DNA from 2 places in the Janthinobacterium sp. DSP2-3-3 genome. Region 1 is predicted to be linked to the other one. Evidence: predicted binding sites of a transcription regulator. Region 1 holds the regulator's gene; the other holds the start of a gene.
The links. The regulator FliA, encoded in region 1, starts transcription of late flagellar genes. The targets are predictions, from matches to a motif close to CTAAAGTTTNNNNNNNNNNNGCCGNTA.
Positions count from the first base shown of each region.

Region 2: ACP7DE_RS13650 (DUF5610 domain-containing protein) is a predicted target of FliA. The motif match lies at 2,978-3,004, and genes of this name have one in related genera.

Region 1 covers NZ_JAFCWA010000003.1:302,746-307,429, forward strand. Annotated here, with positions in the region: gene flhF (flagellar biosynthesis protein FlhF) at 1-1,034, shown strand, start outside; gene ACP7DE_RS08100 (MinD/ParA family ATP-binding protein) at 1,027-1,890, shown strand; gene ACP7DE_RS08105 (RNA polymerase sigma factor FliA) at 1,936-2,667, shown strand; gene ACP7DE_RS08110 (flagellar motor protein) at 2,649-3,395, shown strand; gene motD (flagellar motor protein MotD) at 3,401-4,195, shown strand; gene ACP7DE_RS08120 (translation initiation factor Sui1) at 4,247-4,609, shown strand; gene ACP7DE_RS08125 (hypothetical protein) at 4,683-4,684, shown strand, end outside.
Region 2 covers NZ_JAFCWA010000006.1:60,370-65,053, reverse strand. Annotated here, with positions in the region: gene ACP7DE_RS13665 (DUF1345 domain-containing protein) at 1-446, shown strand, start outside; gene ACP7DE_RS13660 (HPF/RaiA family ribosome-associated protein) at 655-1,032, shown strand; gene ACP7DE_RS13655 (GGDEF domain-containing protein) at 1,295-2,260, shown strand; gene ACP7DE_RS13650 (DUF5610 domain-containing protein) at 2,262-2,906, opposite strand; gene sbcB (exodeoxyribonuclease I) at 3,053-4,501, shown strand; gene pyrF (orotidine-5'-phosphate decarboxylase) at 4,670-4,684, opposite strand, start outside.

The DNA of each region.
Region 1 (4,684 bases):
CAGTGGACATGGCCCGCATGCAGCAGATGATGGCCAGCGCGCTGGCGCACGTCAAAGAGAATGCCGCCGCCGAGATGAGCGGCATGATGAATGAAATCCGCGCCATGCGCGGCATGATGGAAACCCAACTGGCGGAAATTTCGTGGGGCTCGACGCAGCAGCGCGAGCCGCAAAAAGCCGTGGTGCTGCGCGAAATGCTGGCGGCCGGCTTTTCGGCCAGCCTGGCGCGCTATCTGATCGACAAGCTGCCCGCCGGCCTCGATGGCGCGCAAAGCATGCGCTGGATCAAGACCGTCCTCAGCCGTAACCTGAATACGGTGGCCAATGAAGACGCCATGCTGGAGCAGGGCGGCGTGTTCGCGCTGGTGGGGCCGACCGGCGTCGGCAAGACCACCAGCACGGCCAAGCTGGCTGCCCGCTGCGTGATGCGCCACGGCCCGGAAAAGCTGGCCCTGATCACCACCGATGCCTACCGTATCGGCGCGCATGAACAGTTGCGCATCTATGGCAAGATCCTCGGCGTGATGGTGCATTCGGTGAAGGATGAAGCGGACTTGCGCATCGCCCTGAAAGAATTGAAAAACAAGCACACGGTGCTGATCGATACGGTGGGCGTGAGCCAGCGCGACCAGATGGTCACGGAACAGGTGGCCATGCTGTCGGGCGCCGGCGCCGATGTGAAACGCCTGCTGTGCCTGAATTCCACGGCGACCCAGGAAACCCTGAATGAAGTGGTGCGCGCCTACCAGGGCAGCGGCCTGGCCGGCTGCATCATGACCAAGCTCGATGAAGCGGCTTCGATCGGCAATGTGCTCGACGTGGTGATCCGCCAGAAGCTGAACCTGTTTTATGTGTCGAACGGCCAGCGCGTGCCGGAAGATCTGTACCTGGCCGACCGCGGCTACCTGATCGACCGCGCCTTCAAGCTCAAGCGCGATGCGGCGGCGACGCAGTTTTCCGATGCCGAACTGCCGCTGCTGATGGCGCAGGCGGCCGCCCGCAACAATGAAGCGCGCGGGGTGCACCTTGGCTAATTTCGATTTCGACCAGGCCGAAGGCTTGCGCCGCATGCTGGCCGGCCCGCAGCCGCGCGTGCTGACATTTTTATCGGCCACGCCGCAAGATGACAAAGGTGCCATGTTGGTCAACCTGGGCGCCTCGCTGGCCTACGGCGGCAATGATGTGCTGCTGCTCGACGCCAGTGGCGGCAGCGATGGTGTCGCTGCCCGCCTGGGATTGGCGCACGGCGCCAGCCTGCGCGACGTGGCGCGCCAGCAGTGCGCCTTGAACCAGGTCATCCACCAAGTGCCGCAAGGCTTTGGCGTGGCCAGCCTGGGGGCGCGCAACCACCTGATGGACAGCATGGACTATGCGGGCGAGGAAGAACTGCGCCGCCTGGGCAAGACCTTCGAAGTGCTGGCGCGCCAGAGCGGCATCGTGCTGGTCGACGGCGTCGTGGCCGACCAGGGCGATTGCTTCCCCGTGCCGCTGATGGCCTCGTCCGACATCGTGGTGCAAGTCTCGACCAGCGCCACTTCGATCAAGGCGGCGTACTGCCTGATCAAGCGCCTGAGCCAGGAACTGGGACGCCGTCCGTTTGGCATTCTGGTCACCGGCGCTTCCGAATCCGAGGCAAAGGTGGTATACGATAATATGGCGCAGGCGGCGAGCCGCTACCTGGCCGTGAAACTGACCTCGATGGGGTCGGTGCCTGCCGATGAGTATCTGCACCGCGCGGCGCGTCTGGGCCGCAGCGTGGTCGATGCCTTTCCGCTGGCGGGAGCCTCGGTGGCGTTTCGCGGACTGGCCGAGCGGCTGGCCCGTTCGGCGGCGCCGGTGCTTGGTGGCACCTTGTACCAGACGGGGAGCCCGCACCAGTTCAGCGTCTGATTCCATCAATCAGCACACGATAGCAGTTAAAACAATAAGCAGCCTATGTACACGGTCAAAGGGAAATCGAACAAGGACTATTTGCTGACGGAGCACATTCCGCTGGTGAAGCGTCTGGCGCACCATATGAAGGCGAAATTGCCGCCTTCGGTCGAGGTCGATGACCTGATCCAGGCCGGCATGATCGGCCTGCTCGACGCCATTACCCGCTATGAAGAGACGCATGGCGCGCAGTTCGAAACGTATGCCGTGCTGCGCATCCGCGGCGCGATGCTTGACGAATTGCGCACCAGCGACTGGCTGCCGCGCAGCATGCGCCAAAACATGCGCAAGATCGAAGAGGCGATGAGTACCCTGCAGCAGCGCCTGGGCCACCCGCCGACGGAGTCGGAAGTGGCGAAACTGCTGAAAATGTCGCTGCCCGACTACCAGGAAATGCTGGGCGACGGCGGCGGCCACCAATTGCTGTACTACGAAGACTTTCATGACCCGGACGGCAATGACAGCTTCCTCGACCGCCATTGCGTGGACGAGGACAGCGACCCCTTGCGATCCCTGCTCGATACCGATTTCCGGCAATCCGTGATCGATGCCATCGACGCGCTGCCGCCACGCGAGAAAATACTCATGGGCCTGTATTACGAAGAAGAGCTGAACCTGAAGGAGATCGGCGCGGTGATGGGTGTCTCCGAATCGCGCGTCTCGCAACTGCATACCCAGGCCGTCGCGCGCCTGCGCGCAACTTTGAGGGAGCTGGCGTGGACTGGTCCAGCGTAATCGGGCTGGCGCTGGCGCTGGCGGGCCTCTTGGTCGGCCAGGCACTGGAAGGCGGCAAGATGGCCTCCCTGCTGCAGCCGGCCGCCTTTGCCATCGTCATTGTCGGCACCTTCGGCGCCGTGCTGCTGCAAACGCAGCTGCGCACTTTCGTGCGCGGCCTCGAAATGCTGCGCTGGGTCTTCCTGCCGCCGGCCGACACGCGCGCCGCGCTGGCGCGTGACATCGGACAATGGAGTTTGACGGCGCGCCGCGACGGCCCGCTGGCGCTCGAGCGCCTGATGGAAAACACGGCCGACCGCTTCAACGCCAAGGGTTTGCGCATGATCGTCGACGGTATCGCCCCCGACAAGCTACGCCAGCTGCTCGACGTGGAAATCTCCGCCTACGAGCTGGCCGAGCGCCAGGCCGTCAAGGTGTGGGAATCGGCGGCCGGCTATTCGCCCACCATCGGTATTTTGGGCGCCGTGCTGGGCCTGATCCACGTCATGGAAAACCTCACCGACCCGAGTAAATTAGGTAGCGGCATCGCCGTGGCCTTTGTCTCCACCATCTACGGCGTGGGCCTGGCCAATCTGTTGTTCCTGCCGGTGGCGAATAAACTCAAAGCCATCGTCTCGCGCCGCGTGCTGCAGTATGAAATCACGGCCGCCGTGCTGTACGACATCGCCACGGGTGACCATACGCGCATCATCGAAGAGCGCGTGGCCAGCCTGCTGCACGAGCACTGAGCATGATGCGGCGCGCGCGCAGGAAGTATGACGAGGAGCCGGACAACCAGGACCGCTGGCTGATCTCGTACGCCGACTTCATCACCTTGCTGTTCGCCTTCTTTGTTGTCATGTATGCGATTTCGCAAGTCAACGAGGGCAAGTACCGCGTCTTCCAGAACGCCATCGGCCAGGCCTTCAGCCTGGAAAAGGGCGCGCCGCCCATCATCATGGAAGCGCCGCAGGCGATCCCGCTGCCCAATCCCGCCCTGAAACGTCGCACGGAAGCCATCCGCCGCGAGCGCGAACACATGACGCGTTTGGCGCAGGACCTGACGTCCACCCTGGCACCGCTGGTCAAGGAAGGTAAAGTCAGGGTGACGCAGACGAGCCGCGGCGTGAGCGTGGAAATCAATGCCAGCGTGTTGTTCGACCCGGGCGCCGCAGGGCTGACTGCCGAATCGGACCAGGCCTTGCGCGCGGTGGCCGTGCTGCTCAAGGATGATACGCACGACGTGCAGGTGGAGGGGCATACGGATGTCCAGCCGATCAGTAATTCGACCTTTGCCTCGAACTGGGAATTGTCGGCCGCGCGCGCCAGCGCCGTGGTGCGCCTGTTCATCGCCAGCGGCGTGCAAGCCTCGCGCCTGACGGCCGTGGGCCACGCCGACAACATTCCCGTGGCGCCGAACGCCACGCCGGAAGGACGCGCGCGCAACCGCAGGGTCGCCGTGACGATTTTGTCCGGCATCCCGGAAACGGTGACGGAAGTGCCGACGGCGCCCATTGCACCTGCACCTGCGCCGGCTCCCGCCAACTGAACCCCGACGCTTGGTACAATCGCGGCCTTCTCCCTTTTTTATCTCTCGATCATGAAAAGCAGTTCCCTGGGCGGTCTCGTGTATTCCACCGAAACGGGCCGCATGTGTCCCGCATGCCGCCAGCCACTGGCGCAATGCGCGTGCAAGGCGCAAGCCAAGGCGGCACCTGCCGGTGACGGCGTGGTGCGCGTATCGCGCCAGACCAAGGGGCGCGGCGGCAAGAGCGTCACCGTGGTCAAAGGCTTGCCGCTGGACGCCATTGCGCTGGCCTTGCTGGGCAAGCAGCTGCGCACGCAGTGCGGCTCGGGCGGCACGGTCAAGGATGGCGTGATCGAAGTGCAGGGCGACCACGTGGACACCATCCTGGCCGCGCTGGCCAAGCTGGGCCACCAGGCGAAAAAGGCCGGCGGCTAGTCGGCTCGCGTGCGTGCGGGACTGTGCCGCGTGCCTGTGGTAACGTGCGTTTCCAGTCCACGCGCGCCACTTCAT
Region 2 (4,684 bases), on a different contig from region 1:
GCCAGGATGAACGGGCTACCACGGTCCTGTCGGCCCTGTCCGTCGCATCCGTGATGAGCCTGGTGGCCATCGTCTCGCAACTGTCCTCGATGAAAGACATGGCGCCGGACGAGCGCGCGCTGCATTACGGCCTGACGATCCTCACCCTGGTCGGTTCCTGGTTCCTCGTCGGCACCCTGTTCTGCTTCCACTATGCCCACCTGTATTACCAGGCCGACCCCGCACTGCGCCCCTTGAAATTTCCCGACGACGAGCAAAACCCCGATTACTGGGATTTTTTGTATTTCGCCTTCACCATCGCCGTGGCCGTGCAAACGTCGGACGTGTGCGTGCAGACGCGGCTGATGCGGCAGATCGTGCTGGGGCAATCGGTGCTGAGCTTTTTCTTCAACCTGGTCGTGCTAGGCCTGTCGATCAATATCGCCGCCGGCCTGATCAATGGGTGATCAATGGGTGAGCAGCGGGGGCAAAAGAATTCCGCAGGGAAACTTGACCTAGCTAAAAGGTTAAGCTCATCTTAATTGTGCGCACCCTCTTGAAATACTGGAAAGAGGAGTAAGATAAGTTCCATGCACAGAGGTCATTTGCATGAGGCAGCAACCAGGCCGCAACACGCCTGAGATGGGTTTTTTTTGAATTGACAGGAGTAAGCATATGCAAATCAATATTCATACCGACAGCACCATCGACAACACCGCTGGACTGAACGAACATGTGCAATCCGTACTTGAAAGCGCACTGAACCGCTTCCGCGACAACCTGACCCGCATCGAAGTCCACATCAGCGACACGAATGGCCCGAAAGGCGGCGCCGACGATATTCGCTGCGTCATGGAAGCACGCGTTGCTGGCTATCAAGCAATTGCCGTAACCGAACAGAACGCTACCGTGCATCAATCCGTTGCCGGCGCTACCGACAAACTGAAACGCGCCATCGATAGTGCCCTGGGCCGTCTGCAAGACAGCAAGCGCCACGCCACCGGTAAGAATGCCGTGATCGATACGGCCGAAGCGGAAGAAACCGCCGAGTAACTCCCCTACCGCAGCATTCTTCAGAGACCAAGGCAGCCGTTCAAGGCTGCCTTTGCACATCCGGCCCGCCTTTCGCGCGCGGCAACCACAATGCCAAAAGCATCAGCATTCCAGCGCATGTACGCGAGAATGAAATAATTGTCGTATTTCCCACAGTAAGTGACATCAAGCAAGCTTTTGCCGTTACAGCCAAGGCTGCATTACGCTATCATGAAGCTACCGGCCCTCTGCTCGCGCGCGCCGGCTTTATGAAAGTATGATTGTGGAACAGATCGGCAACTTCGGTGCTTCAGGCTGCAACATCGGCGATTTACAGCTATTTAGCGATGCTGCGGACAGCCAGACGGCCGCCATGCTGGCGCCCTGTCCCGTGATGCGCCTCGAAGCAGGCGAAGCCATTGCCGACAGTCAGGGCACCAGCCTGTACATCGTCCTGCGCGGCTCGCTGGCCGTGGCGGCCGACACCCACACGGGCATGGATGACGGCACTGTCAGCAAGGTCTTGCCCGGCGAGAGCGTGGGCGAACAATCGGTGCTCGATGAAGCGAGCAACCTGGCCGCCATTTCCGCCCTGGAAGAAACTGACTTGCTGGTGATCGACGCGGCCGTCGTCTGGGAATTGATCGAGCAATCGAACGGCCTGGCACGCAACCTGCTGCGCTTGCTGTCCTTCCGCATCCGCGCCGCCAATGCCCTGCTGCGCCGGCGCCAGAAACTGGGCGAGTTCTACCGCCAGCTATCGATGGTCGACAGCCTGACGGGCTTGTATAACCGCGCCTGGCTGACCGATTTACTGCCGAACATGATCGTCACCGCCCACGCCAGCAACTCACCGCTATCGCTGGTGATGATAGACCTCGACCATTTCAAGCGTTTCAACGACACCCACGGCCACCAGGCGGGCGACCAGGCACTGCGCATCGCCGCGCAAGTGCTGGGCGCGGCCCTGCGGCCCACGGATTTTGCCGTGCGCTATGGTGGCGAGGAAATGATGGTGATCTTGCCCGACACCAGCGAAAACGTGGCTCTGCGGGTCGCCGAGCGCTTGTGCGAGCGCATGCAGCAAGCCGTCATTTTCGCCGACATGCGCAGCGCGCTGCCGCACATCACGGGTTCCTTCGGCGTGGCCAGCCTGGCGGCCGAACAGGACGACGAAGCGCTGATCGCGGCGGCCGATGCGGCCCTTTACCGGGCAAAAGCATCGGGCCGCAACAGAGTCGCGCTGTAACTCAGGCAGCCTTGCTGTCGGCCGGCTTGCTGTCGGCCGGCTTGCCGGCATCCGGCTTGGCGGCCTCATCCTTCTTGCTGCTGTGCGCGGCGATGAAATCCGCATAGCCCTTCTGCACCAATGTATAGGTCTTGTCGATATTGCCGGCGATATCGCCTTGCAACACTTTCAAGCCTTCCAGGATATCGCGCGCTTCCTTGAAGCCTTTTTCCATGCCGCCGCTGATGGTGTCCATGAACTTGGTCAGCGCCGTATCGTCGTCCATGCCGGGATTCTGTTTCTTGTAGGCGTCAAAAAAACCCGTCGACAGCGATACAATGCGGCTCGCCGTCGCTTCGGCACTATTATCCTGCGACGCGGCGTTCTGGATCGCGTCCTCGCCGTACTGGCCCTTCAGCGCTTCATTGATATTCGTGATGGCCGTCTTGTACAGCAGCGCCAGCGGCTCGTTTTCCGATCCGATCGACACGTTCAGCGACGCCTGCATGATGGAGGCGTTCAATTGCAGCTTGCTGCGGTCGTTCACGCTCATTTCAGTGTTGACGCCGTCCTTTTGCTGGACTTTATCGTCCTTGCCGGCAACGCCCGTACTGACGGAAGTCACGGAAGGGGTGGAATTGCCGCTTGCGGCGATGGGAATTGACACGATAGACCTCCTTGAACGGGCAATATATGCCACCATGCGGGAAACGCAATGATGACCATCCTCTCGTGTAGTATCGGCAGGTTTTCAGAAAACTGTAGCAGCGACTCTTTGAGCGGCCCAGACAACCAATTAAGCAACGACCATCAATGACTACCCAGACTTTCCTTTGGCACGACTACGAAACCTTTGGCGCCCAGCCGCGCCGCGACCGCCCGGCCCAGTTCGCCGCCATCCGCACGGATGCCGAACTCAACGAGATCGGCGAGCCGATCATGCTGTATTGCCAGCCGGCCAATGATTTCCTGCCCGACCCGCAATCGTGCCTGATCACGGGCATCACCCCGCAGCAGTGTCTGCAGCTGGGCGTGCCAGAACACCAGTTCGCTGCCACCATCGAAGCGGCCTTTTCGGAACCGGGCACCATCGGCGTGGGCTACAACACCATCCGTTTCGACGATGAAGTCACGCGTTTCCTGTTCTGGCGCAACCTGATCGACCCGTATGCGCGCGAATGGAAAAACCATTGCGGCCGCTGGGATATCCTCGACGTGGTGCGCATGATGCACGCGCTGCGCCCGGAAGGCATTCAATGGCCGAAGCGCGACGATGGCCAGACCAGCTTCAAACTGGAACACCTGAGCAAGGCCAATGGCCTGGTCCACGAAGCGGCGCACGATGCACTGTCTGACGTGCGCGCCACCATCGCCCTGGCCCGCCTGATCAAGGAAAAGCAGCCGAAACTGTTCGAGTTTTGCCTGGCGCTGCACAAGAAGGACAGGGTCGCCAGCGAAATGGGCATGCACTTGGCCGCCAGCGAGCGCCAGCCCTTCCTGCACGTGTCCGGCATGTTCCCTGCCGAACGGGGCTGCCTGGGCATCGTCTGGCCACTGGCCACGCACCCGAGCAACAAAAATGAAATCCTCGTCTGGGATTGCCAGTACGACCCGCGTGAACTGTTCGCGCTGGACGCCGACACCATCCGCACGCGTTTGTTCACGCGCAAGGATGCCATGCCGGAAGGCATGACCCGCCTGCCCGTGAAAAGCGTGCACCTGAACAAGTCGCCCATGCTGGTCGGCAATCTGAAAACCCTGTCGCCCGCCATGGCCGCGCAATGGGGCATCGATCTGGACGCCGCGAAGCTCAACGCCCAGCTGGCTGCCACGGTGCCGAACATGGATACGATCTGGGCCGAAGTGTTCCAGCGCCCGGGCGCGCATGTCGCGTTGGATGTGGATGAGGATTTGTACAACGGTTTCGTCAGCAACGACGACCGCCGCCTGCTCGAATCCTTGCGCCGCGATACACCGGTCAAGCTGGCCACGGCGCGCCCCTCGTTTGCCGACGAACGCTTGCAAGAATTGCTGTTCCGCTACCGTGCCCGCAATTTCCCGCAAACCCTGAGCGAAGCGGAAAACCTGCGCTGGGAACAGCACCGCGCGGCCCGCCTGTTCGACGGCGACGGCGGCGCCCGCACCATCGAAATGCTGTTTACGGAAATCGACGTGCTGTCGGAATCAGTCGATGAGCGGGGGGAAGAGATATTGGGCGAACTCTACGATTACGCGGAGATCGTCGCACCACAGAGAGACTAAATGCAAAATGCCGGGCTAGCCCGGCATTTTGCATGGATGACAAACAACAGTCATCACGGTGCCTGACAGAAGCGTAGCGAGCGGATGAGAGTTGCGGCCGAGAAGCGCAACTGTGCTATAGCACAGTGAGCATCGCCGGCCGCAAATCGCGACGCGCAGTAGCTTATGTCAGACACCATCAGA